Regions from separate parts of the Aquamicrobium lusatiense genome, predicted to be linked through region 1. Evidence: riboswitches for the same ligand, from Rfam matches in the RefSeq annotation. Region 1 holds a riboswitch; the other holds the start of a gene.
The links. Region 1 has a riboswitch for cobalamin ahead of HNR59_RS08540 (CbtB-domain containing protein). Riboswitches for the same ligand answer to the same signal wherever they lie in the genome.

Region 1 (7,400 bases):
ATCCGCATTGATGCTGCGGCGCCGTTGCTGATGGCCAGATGTAACCGGTGTGGGCGACAAGGGAGCGACATGCCCAGACATGCGGCATGGCGGAGATGCCTTTCAGGCGACCCGCCATGCCGGATCCGCTCCGTAGCAGTTGCTCCAGCCACGCCCCCCCGGCAGAGCCTCAAAATCACACATCGCTCCCAAGAGGTAACTACGGAAGCCTTTGCCCGGCGTGAGGGAACAGGGGACCTTGCTCCGCGCCTGCGGCTGCGCTTAAAGCATTGTGTGAGGTCTCGGGGGCTATTTGCGCTGGAGACATCCGGGCTTGCTATTCAAGATGTGCGGTTGCCTTGAAAAGCACCCGCCGTGTGAATGCAGCCCGTTTCGGCCGCAACCGTTTTGACGACTGGATCGCCATGCCCATCTATCCGCCGTTCACGCCCATTATCTCAGCCCTGCCCTCGACCGTTCCGTTCGTGGGGCCGGAAGCGCAGGAGCGCGCAGGCGGCCAGAAATTCCGTGCCCGGATCGGCGCCAATGAAAGCAGCTTCGGTCCCTCCCCTAGCGTCATCGCCAGTATGACCGAGGCCGCGCCCGACATGTGGATGTATTGCGATCCGGACAATCACGACGTCAAAGTCGCGGTCGCAGCCCATCATGGCGTGAAACCTGAGAACATCGTGATCGGGGAAGGCATAGACGGGCTGCTGGGGCTGATCGCACGCATGTATGTGGGCGCGGGCGAACCGGTGGTGACGTCGCTTGGCGCCTATCCCACGTTCAATTTCCATATTGCCAGCGTCGGCGGCAGGCTGGTGCCGGTGCCATACAAGAATGACCGCGAAGATCTTGACGGGTTGCTGGAAGCGGTGCGCCGGGAAAATTCCCGGCTGGTCTATCTCTCCAATCCCGACAATCCGATGGGAAGCTGGTGGGATGCCGACGAGATAAACCGCTTTGTCGAAGCCCTGCCCGAAACCACCATGTTCATTCTCGACGAGGCCTACTGCGAGCTGGCGCCGGCTTCCGCCCTGCCGGCAATCGATGTTTCGTGCCCTAACGTGGTGCGCATGCGCACCTTCTCCAAGGCTTACGGGCTTGCAGGCATTCGCTGCGGGTATGCCATCGGAGAAGAGGCGGTTATCGCCGCCTTCGAGAAGATCCGTAATCACTATGGCGTCAGCCGCATGGCGCAGATCGCGGGCGAGGCCGCGATCAAGGATCAGGCATGGCTGGCAGAGGTGGTGCGCAAGGTGGAAGCCGGACGGCAGCGCATCGCCGCGATCGCTGCGGAAAATGGGCTCGACGCCCTGCCCTCCGCCACCAATTTCGTGGCCGTGGACTGCGGCAGGGACGGCGCTTTTGCGCTGAAGGTGCTCCAGAACCTGCTGGCGCGTGAGGTGTTCATCCGCAAGCCGATGGTGGCCGGGCTTGATCGCTGTGTCCGCATCAGCGTCGGGCTCGACCACGAGCTCGATATTCTGGCTGAGGAACTGCCGAAAGCACTGGCCGCCGCTCGCGCGGGATAGGCTGGCTGTTCATCGGGAGACCATACGCAGAGCCCAGCGACGGCCATCGCTGGTGAAGTGGGTCAGGCTGAGAGGCTGAACATCTACTGCCCGGAAAGCCTGCGATGGCGCGCCAAGCACTTCGCAGACGGCAGCACGAATGACTGCGGGGTGCGTGATTGCAAGCGTATGCCCCGAAAGGCCGAGGTTTTCCTTCAGAAAAGCCGCGATACGCCGGCGCAGATCGTTCAGCGTTTCGCCGCCGTGCGGTGCAACATCCGGGTCGGACATCCATGCGGCAAGTTCCGCCGGATCGAGCTCGGCAAGCCTGCGGCCGGCCCACAAGCCGAAATTCTGGTCGGCCAGCGCCGCGACAGGCTCCCCCTTCAGGCCCAGAGCATTCGCCGTTTCCAGAACCATGAGCTCCGGCCCGTGCCAGACACGATCCGCATCCGGGATTTGAGTGGCCAGCCTTTGCGCCTGAGAGAGCGATTTCTGCTCCAACGGTTCATCCCGATGAAAGGCATTGCGGCGCAAAGCGGCGGTCGCACCACAACAAATCAGGGTCAGGCGTCCTGTCATATTCTCTCGCGTCTCCCCTTCAGTTCAATTGACAGCCATACAGGACGGCGGGTAATTTCGGCAAAGGTTACGGATCCGGAAGCTGGTGAAAATCCAGCACGGTCGCGCCACTGTGACCGGCAGGAGTGCCGGAAGTCAGACCTTGGTTCGTCTCCCCAGCTTGCATGAACGGGACGCAGGATCCCAGGGAGAAGCACGATGTCCGACATTACTTTTGCACCAGACGTGCGGCCGGTTCCTATTCCGGTTCGCGAAATCATGCCATGGGCCATTTTCGGCGGCCTGCTCATGATTCTGGGCATCTATTTCATCGGCGCGGAAGAAGGGGCAACGACCCTGTTCTCAAGCCTGAGCACGCATGAATTTGTTCATGACGCGCGTCACCTCCTCGGCTTCCCCTGCCACTGAAAGAACAGCGCCATGGTTGGAAATCTTCTGCTTCGCGGGATGCTGATCGGCGTCCTCGCTGGTCTCTTCGCATTCGGTTTTGCCCGCGTGTTCGGCGAACCTCACATCGACACCGCCATCGCTTATGAAGAAGCGGCGGCCGCAGCCTCCGGCGAACCGGCCGAGGAAGAGGAAGAGCTGGTCAGCCGCGAAACGCAGGCCGGACTTGGCCTGCTGACAGGTTCGGTCGTCTATGGCGCCGCCATCGGCGGGCTGTTCGCGCTGGTCTTCGCCTTCGTCTACGGGCGTGTCGTCACGCTCACGCCCCGCGCCACCGCCGGCCTGCTGGCGATCGCCGCCTTCATCGCCGTGGTGATTGCCCCAGCCATGAAATATCCGGCGACGCCGCCGGCCGTCGGCAATCCCGAAACGATCGGCGAGCGCACCGAGCTGTTCTTCGTCATGCTGATCGTCTCGATCATAGCGGCCGTGATCGCCGTTGCGCTGGCGCGGCGACTGTGGAGCCAGCTGGGCGGCTGGAATGCCGGCATCGTCGGAGGCCTCGCCTTCCTCGCCATCATCGCCATTGCCCAGTATGCGCTGCCGACGGTAAACGAGATTCCAGAAGGCTATTCGGCCGATCTGATCTGGCATTTCCGCACCTCCTCGCTCGGCATGCATGCGGTGCTGTGGACGGTGATCGGGCTCGGCTTCGGCGCGGTTGCCGAGCGTGCGCTGGCGACCCGCCAGCGCGGCCGGACGGCCTGAGATATGCAGGCGCGGCACGCTTCTCCTCTGGCGCGTGCCGCGCTTGTTCTTGCCCTTGCAGCGACGGGTTTTGCCAGCAGAGAGGCCGAAGCGCACCGGCGCTTCAACCCGGAAGAAATCAAGGGCATTCCGATCGCCAGCCTGTCGCACGGGCAGATGGCGGTGATCGCCGACTACCGCAGCGACATCATGAAACTGGCCGCGCAGGAGCGGCAGATGGACGACACCTTCGTGCGCCTGCTGAACTATGGCAACATCCAGTACACCTATTGCCTGTGGGGTCTGGTTCCCGGCACACTGGCCGACGAGGAAAGCCCCTTCAACGAATGCGCCCACGCCTATCTGTCGGCCGCGCGCGAACTACTTTCCCACATGCGTGAAACATCGGCCAACAAGGAGGCGGTCGAAGATCTCGTGTCGCGCATCGATGCGGACATGGTGCGCAAGGAATCCTCCTTCGTGCTATGCCAGTACAGCGCCGACACCTTCGATACGGCCAGCGTGGTTCGCCCCGTATGGAGCGATATTCCCAAACATTTGCCGAGCCTCGCCGCCTTTTCCGGGTTGGGGCTGGCCTTAGCCGCGGCAGGAATGGTGCTCGGCAAGGGACGCTCGCGGCCTGACAACCACAACTGAGTTCACAATCGACCTGCTATCCCCTGCTATTCATGATCTTGTCTGCCTCTTGAATTAATTGAACGTGCGTTTTATTAAAGGAGTGGAGGAACCCGATGGCACGCACTGCAGGATCGGATGGCGAGAGAACGGAAGCGGCGATCCGCGAGGCGGCCGTCGATCTGATCGCGCGCCATGGCTACGAGGCTGTATCCATGCGCCAGCTTGCGGCGCGGGTCGGCGTCCAGGCGGCGGCGCTCTACCGCTACTTTCCCACCAAGGAAGACCTGCTCTTCACCCTGATGCGCGAGCACATGGAGGCATTGCTCGGCGCATGGAGCGAGGCGCGCCCTGCCACCACGGACGCCACCACGCGCCTTGCCACCTTCGTCGCAAACCACATCGCCTTCCATATCGAACGGCGTTCGCAGACCCATATTTCCAACATGGAGCTGCGCAGCCTCTCACCCGAACGGCTGACCTTCATCCTGCGGCTGCGCACTTCTTACGAAAAAGAGCTGCGCGCCATCCTGCGCGACGGCGCGGAAGCCAGCGTCTTCGATTTGGACGACATCGGGCTCACCGCCATGGCGGTGATCCAGATGATCACCGGCGTCATCGTCTGGTTCCGGCCGGACGAGCGGCTTTCGGTGGAAGGGGTGACGCAGACCTATCTTTCCATGACAATGCGCCTTGTCGGGGCGACCACGAACCGGGAGACACAGCATGTACACGCAGGCACTCGACTTCGGGCTTGACGAAGACGTCGCGGCACTTCGCGACCTCGTTCACCGCTTCGCGCAGGAAAAGGTCGCGCCGCTGGCGGCGGAAATCGACCGTAGCAATGAATTCCCTGCCCATCTGTGGGGCGAAATGGGCGCGCTCGGCCTGCTCGGCATGACCGCCAACCCGGCCTTCGGCGGAACCGGCATGGGCTATCTGGCGCATGTGGTGGCGATGGAGGAGCTTTCGCGCGCCTCCGCCTCGGTCGCTCTCTCCTACGGCGCGCATTCGAACCTGTGCGTGAACCAGATCAATCGCTGGGGTACCGACGCCCAGAAGGAAAAGTACCTGCCGGCGCTGTGTTCGGGCGCTGCGGTCGGCGCGCTGGCCATGTCCGAGCCCGGTGCGGGCTCCGACGTGGTGTCGATGCGGCTGAGGGCCGAGAAGAAGAACGACCGCTTCGTGCTCAACGGCACCAAGATGTGGATCACCAACGGACCGGACGCCGACACGCTGGTGGTCTACGCCAAGACCGATCCGGAGCGGAAATCGCGCGGCATCACCGCCTTCCTGATCGAAAAGGGCTTTGCCGGTTTTTCGGTGGCGCAAAAGCTCGACAAGCTCGGCATGCGCGGCTCCAACACCGGCGAACTGGTGTTCGAAAATGTGGAAGTGCCCTTCGAGAACGTTCTTGGCGAGGAAGGCAGGGGCGTCGAGGTGCTGATGTCCGGCCTCGATTACGAGCGCACCGTGCTTTGCGGGGGACCGCTCGGCATCATGGCCGCCTGCCTCGACGTCGTGGTGCCCTATGTGCGCGAGCGAAAACAGTTCGACCGCCCGATCGGCGACTTCCAGCTAGTGCAGGGCAAGCTCGCCGACATGTACACAACGCTGAACGCCTGCCGGGCCTATGTCTATGCGGTGGCCTCTGCCTGCGACCGCGGCCAGACCACGCGCAAGGATGCGGCCGGCTGCATTCTCTACTCGGCCGAAAAGGCTACGCAGACGGCGCTCGACGCCATCCAGCTTCTTGGCGGCAACGGCTACATCAACGATTATCCGACGGGGCGGCTGCTGCGCGACGCCAAGCTCTACGAGATCGGCGCCGGCACGTCGGAAATCCGCCGCTGGCTGATCGGCCGCGAGATCATGAGCGAGGAGATCTGAGGTGGCGGTGCTTCGCTCGCAGATCTCCCCTTCTTCCGACACCTTCCGCGCCAATGACGAGCGTATGCGCGCATTGGTGGAGGACATTGCCGCCAAGGCCGAAACCGTGCAGCGGGGCGGCACGGAGGAGTCGCGCCAGCGCCATGTGAAGCGCGGCAAGCTTTTGCCGCGCGAGCGGCTGGCGCAACTGCTGGATGCCGGCTCGCCCTTCCTCGAAATCGGCCAGTTCGCCGCATGGGACATGTATGGCGGCGACATCGCCTCGGCCGGCATGATCGCGGGCGTCGGCCGCGTCGAAGGGCGCGAGGTGATGATCGTGGTCAACGACGCCACGGTCAAAGGCGGCACCTATTATCCGATGACCGTGAAGAAGCATCTTCGGGCGCAGGAGATCGCGCGGGAGAACAACCTGCCCTGCGTCTATCTGGTCGATTCCGGCGGCGCGAACCTGCCCAACCAGGACGAGGTTTTCCCGGACCGCGAGCACTTCGGCCGCATCTTCTATAACCAGGCCACCCTGTCGGCGGCCGGCATTCCGCAGATCGCCTGCGTGATGGGCTCGTGCACGGCGGGCGGCGCCTATGTGCCGGCGATGGCCGACGAATCGATCATGGTGCGCAAGCAGGCGACGATCTTCCTTGGCGGCCCGCCGCTGGTGAAGGCCGCGACCGGCGAAGATGTCAGCGCCGAGGAACTGGGCGGTGCCGACCTGCACACGCGCGAATCCGGCGTGGCCGATCACCTCGCTGTGGACGACGAGCATGCGCTGGCGATCACGCGGCGTATCGTCAGAAATCTGAATCGAAAGAAGGAGATCGGGCTCGATCTTCGCGAACCACGCCCACCGCTTCACGATCCGCGCGAACTTTACGGCATCGTGCCGACCGATCTTCGCCAGCCCTATGACGTGCGCGAGGTGATCGCGCGCATTGTCGACGGCTCCGACTTCGACGAATTCAAGCAGAATTACGGCACCACGCTGGTGACGGGTTTCGCGCACCTCTACGGCATGCCGGTCGGCATCATCGCCAACAATGGCGTGCTGTTTTCCGAAAGCGCGCAGAAAGGCGCGCATTTCATCGAGTTGTGCTGCCAGCGCGGCATTCCGCTGGTGTTCCTGCAGAACATCACCGGCTTCATGGTCGGCAAGAAGTACGAGGCCGGCGGCATCGCCAAGGACGGCGCAAAGCTGGTGACGGCGGTGGCCACGGCCAGCGTGCCGAAGGTGACGATGATCATCGGCGGCTCGTTCGGCGCCGGCAATTACGGCATGTGCGGACGCGCCTATTCGCCCCGCTTCCTTTGGATGTGGCCCAATGCCCGCATTTCGGTGATGGGCGGCGAGCAGGCGGCCATGGTGCTGGCGCTGGTCAAACGCGAAGGCATCGAGCGCAAGGGCGGCACCTGGAGCGCGGAAGAGGAAGCGGAGTTCAAGCAGCCGACGCTGGAGAAATACGAGCGCGAAGGCCATCCGCTCTATTCCTCGGCACGGCTGTGGGACGACGGCATCATCGATCCGGCCCGCAGCCGCGAGGTGCTGGCGCTGTCGCTTTCGGCAGCGCTCAACGCACCGGTGCCGGACACCAAGTTCGGCCTGTTCAGGATGTGAGGGCGGCCATGTTCAAGAAGATACTCATCGCCAACCGGGGCGAGATCGCCTGC
Region 2 (7,400 bases), 980 kb from region 1:
ATGCAGCATGGCGAGCACGCTGTTCGGCACATCGAGACCCACCGCATATCCGGTGCGGCCGGGCGCGCTCGGATAATCCGGGATGAGGATGACGACGCGCCGTTCGGCTGGCGGCGCGGCGCGCAGCCGCAGGAAAGCGGAAAGCCGCCGCGCCACCTGCGCTACGCGGTCGGGCACCGGCTGGTTTACGTTGGCGCACAGGCCGAGTGCGGCATCGACATCCGCCTCCGCCTTGAAGGAGATCGCGCCCGCCATGATGCGCCCGTCGAGTTCCGGCAGCACGGCGTGCATGGCGAGGTCGGCGGGCGTAAGGCCGCGCTGGCCGCTTTGCCAAGCCTCGCGTTTCGTCGTGGCGACGATCACCTGAAACACCGGAATGCCGGTGCGGTCGAACAGGGTTTCCGCACCCGGCTCGGCGCCTGAGGCAAAAGCCGTGGCGGTAACTATGGCCGTCGGTTGCAGAGCTGCGATTGCCTGCTCGACGAAGCCGAGAGAGGCTGCGTCTTTCAGGCTGGAGACGAAGATTGGCACCGCCGCGATGCCGGTAAGGCGCAGTTCGGCGGTCAGCGCATCGATGGGGGCGACGTCGTTCGCCAGCAGCATGGAGCGGTAGAAGAGGATCGGCACGGCGGGTGCGGCGCTCTCGTCCGCGATCTGCGGTGTCTCGACCACGCCCGATCCGGGCTCATAATAGCCGGCTCTCGGCACGGGTTCCGGAGCAGGGGCCTCGGCCTCATGGCCGGCAAGGTTTGCGAGACGCCGCACCAGCGCCTGCATGTTGGCCGGGCCGCCCTCGCGGAAATAGCCCAGCAACAGGGAAAGTTCCTCGCGCGGCAGGGTGGAAGCCTGCGCCAGCCGCTCGTCCTCGTCGCGGCATTCGCCGGGCAGCAGTGCCAGCCTGATGCCTTTGGCGCGGGCGATGGCGGCAAGCTGGTCGCAGCCGTAGCGCCACCAGTCATAGCCGCCCAGAAGCCGCACCAGAATGACCTTTGCGTGGCTGGCGACGCTGTCCACCCACAGATCGACGGACATGGGATGGCGCAGGTCGCGCAGCGCGGCCAGCCGCATGGAGGGCAGGCGATCCGCCTCCGCCTTCCACGCGGATGCAAGCGCCGCCAGATCGCTGTCGGTGAAGGACAGCGCCACCACCTCGCCCGGCGTCTGGCGCAGGTCGACCGGCTCGATAACGTCATCGAGCGAGGCGGAGGTGGTGGTCAGGATATGCATGGTTCAATCCTGATGAGCGGCGCGCCTGCCGTGTTCAGCCCGCCAGTATCTTTTCGATCGCCGGCTGGTCGAGACCTTTCAGGCCAATCACCACCAGCCGCGAACGGCGCTCGTCCTGCGCCGTCCAGGCGCGATCATAATAATGATTGACGCGCGGACCAACAGCCTGAACCAGAAGGCGCATCGGCTTGCCCGCCACGTCCACGAAACCTTTGACGCGCAGCACGTCCTGCTGCTCGGCTGCAGCGGCGATGCGGTGGGCGAGGTCCTCGGGATCGGTGACGGAAGCGATGTCGACGATAAAGGTGTCGAAATCGTCGTGCTCGTGATCGCCGACGCCATCATGATGCGACTTGCGGTTTTCGATGTCGTCCTCGACGGCGAGGCCGAGGCCGAGCAGGATCGAGGGATCGACCTTGCCGTGCTCGGACGGAACCACCTTCACCGCCGGTCCGATATGGGCATCGACGATCCTGCGGGCGCGATCCGCACCAGCTTCATCGAGCAGGTCGTTCTTGGAGAGGATGATGAGGTCGGCGCAGGCCACCTGATCCTCGAAGACTTCTTCGATCGGGTCGTCATGGTCGAGCGACTCGTCCTCTGCGCGCTGGGCGGCAAGCGCGTCCATGTCGGAGGCGACCTTGCCCTCGGCAAGGGCCGGACCATCGACCACGGCAATGACGCCGTCCACGGTGACGCGGCTTTTCACCGTCGGCCACTGGAAGGCCTGCACCAGCGGCTTCGGCAAAGCGAGGCCAGAGGTCTCGATCAGGATGTGATCGACCTTCGGCGTGCGCGACAGGATCTGGTCGAGCGCCGGCACGAAATCGTCGGCAACCGTGCAGCAGATACAGCCATTGGCCAGTTCGACGATGTTTTCCTCGGGACAGGTGTCGATGCCGCAGCCTTTCAGGATTTCGCCATCGACGCCGACATCGCCGAACTCGTTGACGATGAGGGCGAGGCGCTTGCCTGCGGATTGTTCGAGCAGGTTGCGGATCAGCGTGGTCTTGCCGGCGCCGAGGAAGCCGGTGACGACGGTGCAGGGCACGCGGGTGGCGTTTGTGGTCATGATTGGTCCTTCAGAAGGGTCAGGGGAGGAATGCGCGCGACAAGGCCGCGCTTGAGTGAGTCGGGGCGGCCGCGCCACGGAATTTTTCCGTCTTCGGCGTTGGCCAGCTGACACGCGCCGGTCACCAGATCGGCGCCGCTGTCCTCGGCGAGGTCGCCGAAGACGTAGCTCCATGCGCCATCGTGCAGGATGGAGGCGCTGAGGCGGCGCTTGCAGTTGCCGAGGCATTCCACCGTGCGCACCTCGACCGGCTGGCCGGCGGCGGCACGGCGCGCGTCCTCGGCCAGCTTCTCACCGGCGCGCGGATGCGCATCCGAGCCGCTGGCGTCGCGGCAGGAAATGCAGACGATGATCGTGGTGCCGCTGGTCCGGTTGCCGGACTGGCCGGTTTCGCAGGCGGCGGGATTGCTGTCCAAAATACGCTCCTTGCCCGGGAAACCCGCCAGGCTTGCGGCTTTTCTCGTACAGACGGCAGGTCTCCTGGCTTGCGGGTCATCGCCCTGATGCCGCCTTCCCGGGGATCACCCAGTGGCTGCCGGCAAGGACTCGTCGCTTACAGTTGCGGGCACAGCCGCGGAGTCGGGAAAAATCCCTCACCGCGTTCCCTCTTAGCTCCCCTTCTTTGAAAGAGGAGACCGTCGCGGGGATTTAGGCTCGGGCGGGTCGCACTGTCAACGCGCGGCGATGGCGACCAGCGCAGGTCCGAGGCTGCCAGCCGGGGTGATTTCCATGCGGTCGAGCTGCAGCCACTGGCGCATCTGGTCCAGCTCTTCGCAAAGTGCGGCGGCGGTTTCAGGCGGCGCGTCAGGTTCGGCATAGGCGGCATGGACGCGCAGAGTGCCGGCGGGGCGGTCCGCCTTCAGGTCCACGCGCGCCACGATCCGGTCGCCAAGCAGGAACGGCAGGACGTAGTAGCCATATTGCCGCTTTTCGGCCGGCGTGTAGATCTCGATGCGGTAGCGGAAGCCGAACAGGCTTTCGGTGCGGTCGCGTTCGAACACCAGCGGGTCGAAGGGGGCGAGCAGGGTGCGGGCCTCGATCCTGCGCGGCAGGCGCGCGTCGCGATGCAGATAGGCTTGCTTGCCCCATCCTTTGACGGTGACGGGAATCAATTCCCCTTCCTCGACAAGATCTGCGATGAGCGGAGCGGTCTCCGTCGCGGCAAGTCGAAAGTAATCGCGCAGGCAGGCGGCGGTGGCGATGCCGTGGGCGCGCGCGGATATGCGCAGCAATTCGCGCTGGGCATCTGCCGCAGAGAGAACCGGCAGGTCGAGGACCGCCCGGGGCAGGACGCGTTCCGGCAGATCGTAAACCCGCTCAAACCCGCGCCTGTGGGCGGTGGTGATTCTTCCTGCCCAGAACAGCCATTCGAAGGCCATCTTTGCTTCGCTCCAGCCCCACCAGCCGCCGGAGCCCTTGTGGCCGTCCATGTCGGAGGCTGCGAGGGGCCCGCGCGTTTCAACTTCGCGAAATATCTCCGCGATGAAATCCGCCCGCTCGCGGCCGAACCTGGCCAGTCCGCGATACATCTCCTCGCCGCGCTCCGCCCTTTCCATGCGCCATCGCAGCAGCGGATAGGTCTCCAGCGGCAGCAGCGAAGCCTCATGCGCCCAGTACTCGAAAAGCTGGCGCTTCGCTCCCGGACGGGCCGCGTCGTCGAGCAGCGAAAGCGGGTAGGGGCCAAGCCGCGAATAGAGCGGCATATAGTGCGCCCGCACCACGGCGCTGACCGAGTCGATCTGGAAAAGCGCGGTGCGTGAAACGACACGGGAGACGTGCCGGCGGTCGGGTGCAATTTTTGCGCGAGGCGCGCCGAAGCCCTGCGCGGCCAGCGCAATGCGTCGTGCAAGGGCAGGGGAAATGGTTTCCTTCATATGATCCAAGCCTATCTGGAGTCATGGTTTACAGCAGCCCGATTCCTGCACGCTACCAGCTAAACCCCGGGAATACTGTCAGGACTAAAAGTGGAGTAAAAAGTGAAGGAAATCAAAGATGATCAGTTTTGTCGCAGATAGTGTGCAGTGCAGCGTTTTGAACAAGGTTTGACTTGCTTCGGCCATCCGCCTGCGCTAACCCTCGCCGCGTTGCAGCATGGGGCCGAAGAGGTTCCAGGGCAAATCTGTCACGCTTCCGTAACAGGGCCGGCTGCGCTAGTCTCAGGCGGATCCGCCGCCAACGGAAAGTTGCAGCATGAACGAGTTGCTAAGTTCGTATCTGCCGATCGTCATCTTTATCGGCGTGGCACTGGTGATCGCACTGGCGCTGATCGTGGCCCCCTTCCTGGTGGCCTATCGCGACCCCGATCCTGAAAAGCTGTCGGCCTATGAGTGCGGTTTCAACTCGTTCGACGATGCGCGCATGAAGTTCGACATCCGCTTCTATCTGGTGTCGATCCTGTTCATCATCTTCGATCTGGAGGTCGCGTTCCTGTTCCCGTGGGCGGTTTCGTTCGGCGATATCGGCATGCTCGGATTCTGGTCGATGATGGTGTTCCTTGGCGTTCTCACCATCGGCTTCATATATGAGTGGAAGAAAGGGGCGCTGGAATGGGATTGATCAGCGATTCCGGCACGCTTGTCGCGCCGCAGCCTAAGGGTATCCTCGATCCGCGTACCGGAAAGCCGGTCGGTTCGGATGATCCTTTCTTCATCGGCATCAACGACGAGCTGGCCGACAAGGGCTTTCTCGTCACCTCGACCGAGGCGCTCATCACGTGGGCGCGCACCGGCTCGCTGATGTACATGACCTTCGGTCTGGCCTGCTGCGCCGTGGAGATGATCCATAGCGCCATGCCGCACTACGACAGCGAGCGCTTCGGCATCGCGCCGCGCGCTTCGCCGCGCCAGTCCGACATCATGATCGTGGCCGGCACGCTCACCAACAAGATGGCTCCGGCGCTGCGCAAGGTCTACGACCAGATGCCGGAGCCGCGCTACGTGATCTCCATGGGCTCCTGTGCCAATGGCGGCGGTTACTATCACTATTCCTATTCCGTGGTGCGCGGCTGCGACCGCATCGTGCCGGTCGACATCTATGTGCCGGGCTGCCCACCCACGGCCGAGGCGCTGCTCTACGGCATTCTTCTCCTGCAGAAGAAGATCCGGCGCACCGGTACGATCGAGCGGTGATGAAATATGAGTGAAGCACTCACAGAGCTTGCCGCCCACATCACATCAAGGGGTGGTGTTGAGGTCCTGCACAGCGAGCTTGCCTATGGCGAGCTGACGATCACCGTTGCGCCGGCAGATATCGTGAAGATTTCGCGTTTCCTGCGCGATGACGAATCCTGCGGGTTCGTGTCGATCATCGACGTGTCGGGTGCGGATTACCCGGCGCGCGCCAACCGCTTCGATGTGAACTATCATCTGCTGTCGCCGCGCCGCAATCTGCGCATTCGCGTCAAGGTTCATGCGAATGAGGAGACCATCGTGCCTTCCGTCACCGAAGTGTGGCCGGGCGCGGACTGGTTCGAGCGCGAGACCTACGACCTGTACGGCGTGCTCTTCTCCGGGCATCCGGACCTGCGCCGCATCCTCACCGACTATGGTTTCGAGGGGCATCCGCTGCGCAAGGATTTTCCGCTGACCGGCTTTGTCGAGGTTCGTTATGACGACGAGGCCAAGCGCGTCGTTTACGAGCCGGTGGAGCTGAAGCAGGAGTTCCGCAATTTCGACTTCCTCTCGCCCTGGGAAGGCACGGATTATGTGCTGCCCGGCGATGAAAAGGTGAAGCAGTAAATGGCTGAAACCTCCGTCCGCAACTTCAACATCAACTTCGGCCCGCAGCATCCGGCGGCCCACGGCGTTCTGCGCCTCGTGCTGGAGCTCGACGGCGAGGTGGTCGATCGCGTCGATCCGCATATCGGTCTGCTGCATCGCGGCACAGAGAAGCTGATGGAGGCGAAGACCTATCTGCAGGCCGTGCCCTATCTCGACCGGCTCGACTATTGCTCGCCTATGAATCAGGAGCACGCCTTTGCACTGGCCACCGAGCGCCTGCTCGGCATCGAGGTGCCGAAGCGCGGCCAGATCATCCGCGTGCTTTATTCGGAAATCGGCCGCATCATGTCGCACATCCTCAATGTGACGACGCAGGCCATGGACGTCGGTGCGCTCACCCCGCCACTTTGGGGGTTTGCCGAGCGCGAAAAGCTGATGGTGTTCTACGAGCGGGCCTCCGGCTCGCGCATGCATGCGGCTTATTTCCGGCCGGGTGGCGTGCATCAGGACCTGCCGCAGAAGCTGATCGAGGATATCGGCAACTGGATCGATCCTTTCCTGAAGACCATCGACAATCTGGATGCGCTGCTGACGCCGAACCGGATCTTCAAGCAGCGTAACGTCGACATCGGCGTGGTGTCGCTTGAGGATGCATGGGCCTGGGGCTTCTCCGGCGTCATGGTGCGCGGTTCGGGCGCGGCATGGGACCTGCGCAAGTCGCAGCCTTACGAGTGCTATTCCGAGATGGACTTCGACATTCCGATCGGCAAGAACGGCGACAATTTCGACCGCTATCTCATCCGCATGGAAGAGATGCGCCAGTCGGCGAGGATCATGCGCCAGTGCGTCGATCTGCTGCTGGGCAAGGAGAGCGTCGGTCCCGTCTCCAATCTTGATGGCAAGGTGGTTCCGCCCAAGCGTGGCGAGATGAAGCGCTCGATGGAAGCACTCATCCACCATTTCAAGCTCTACACCGAGGGCTACAAGGTTCCGGCCGGCGAGGTTTACGCCGCCGTCGAAGCGCCGAAGGGTGAATTCGGCGTCTATCTGGTGTCGAACGGCACGAACAAGCCGTATCGCTGCAAGCTGCGCGCGCCGGGCTTTGCCCATCTGCAGGCCATGGATTTCCTGTGCAAGGGCTACATGCTCGCCGACGTCGCAGCCATCCTCGGCTCCCTCGACATCGTGTTTGGTGAGGTCGACCGCTAATGAGTGTCCGCCGTCTCGCAGAAGCCAGCGTCCAGCCAGCGGCATTCTCCTTCAACGAGGAGTTTGCTGCGGCCGCGCAGAAGTGGATTGCAAAATACCCGGAAGGCCGGCAGCAGTCGGCCATCATCCCGCTGCTCATGCTCGCACAGGAGCAGGATGGCTGGGTGACCAAG

Region 2: another riboswitch for cobalamin. It lies ahead of HNR59_RS13275 (DUF1636 family protein); the one in region 1 lies ahead of HNR59_RS08540 (CbtB-domain containing protein).

Annotation. Positions count from the first base shown of each region.
Region 1 covers NZ_JACHEU010000001.1:1,783,473-1,790,872, reverse strand. The annotation lists gene HNR59_RS08550 (pyridoxal phosphate-dependent aminotransferase) at 405-1,517, shown strand; gene HNR59_RS08545 (histidine phosphatase family protein) at 1,527-2,078, opposite strand; adenosylcobalamin (AdoCbl) riboswitch at 2,148-2,229, shown strand; gene HNR59_RS08540 (CbtB-domain containing protein) at 2,277-2,486, shown strand; gene HNR59_RS08535 (CbtA family protein) at 2,499-3,233, shown strand; gene HNR59_RS08530 (hypothetical protein) at 3,237-3,869, shown strand; gene HNR59_RS08525 (TetR/AcrR family transcriptional regulator) at 3,965-4,606, shown strand; gene HNR59_RS08520 (isovaleryl-CoA dehydrogenase) at 4,575-5,738, shown strand; gene HNR59_RS08515 (carboxyl transferase domain-containing protein) at 5,740-7,347, shown strand; gene HNR59_RS08510 (acetyl/propionyl/methylcrotonyl-CoA carboxylase subunit alpha) at 7,356-7,400, shown strand, end outside.
Region 2 covers NZ_JACHEU010000001.1:2,764,808-2,772,207, reverse strand. The annotation lists gene cobN (cobaltochelatase subunit CobN) at 1-1,227, opposite strand, end outside; gene cobW (cobalamin biosynthesis protein CobW) at 1,262-2,299, opposite strand; gene HNR59_RS13275 (DUF1636 family protein) at 2,296-2,715, opposite strand; cobalamin riboswitch at 2,753-2,954, opposite strand; gene HNR59_RS13270 (winged helix-turn-helix domain-containing protein) at 2,971-4,173, opposite strand; gene HNR59_RS13265 (NADH-quinone oxidoreductase subunit A) at 4,490-4,855, shown strand; gene HNR59_RS13260 (NuoB/complex I 20 kDa subunit family protein) at 4,846-5,427, shown strand; gene HNR59_RS13255 (NADH-quinone oxidoreductase subunit C) at 5,434-6,036, shown strand; gene HNR59_RS13250 (NADH-quinone oxidoreductase subunit D) at 6,037-7,227, shown strand; gene HNR59_RS13245 (NADH-quinone oxidoreductase subunit E) at 7,227-7,400, shown strand, end outside.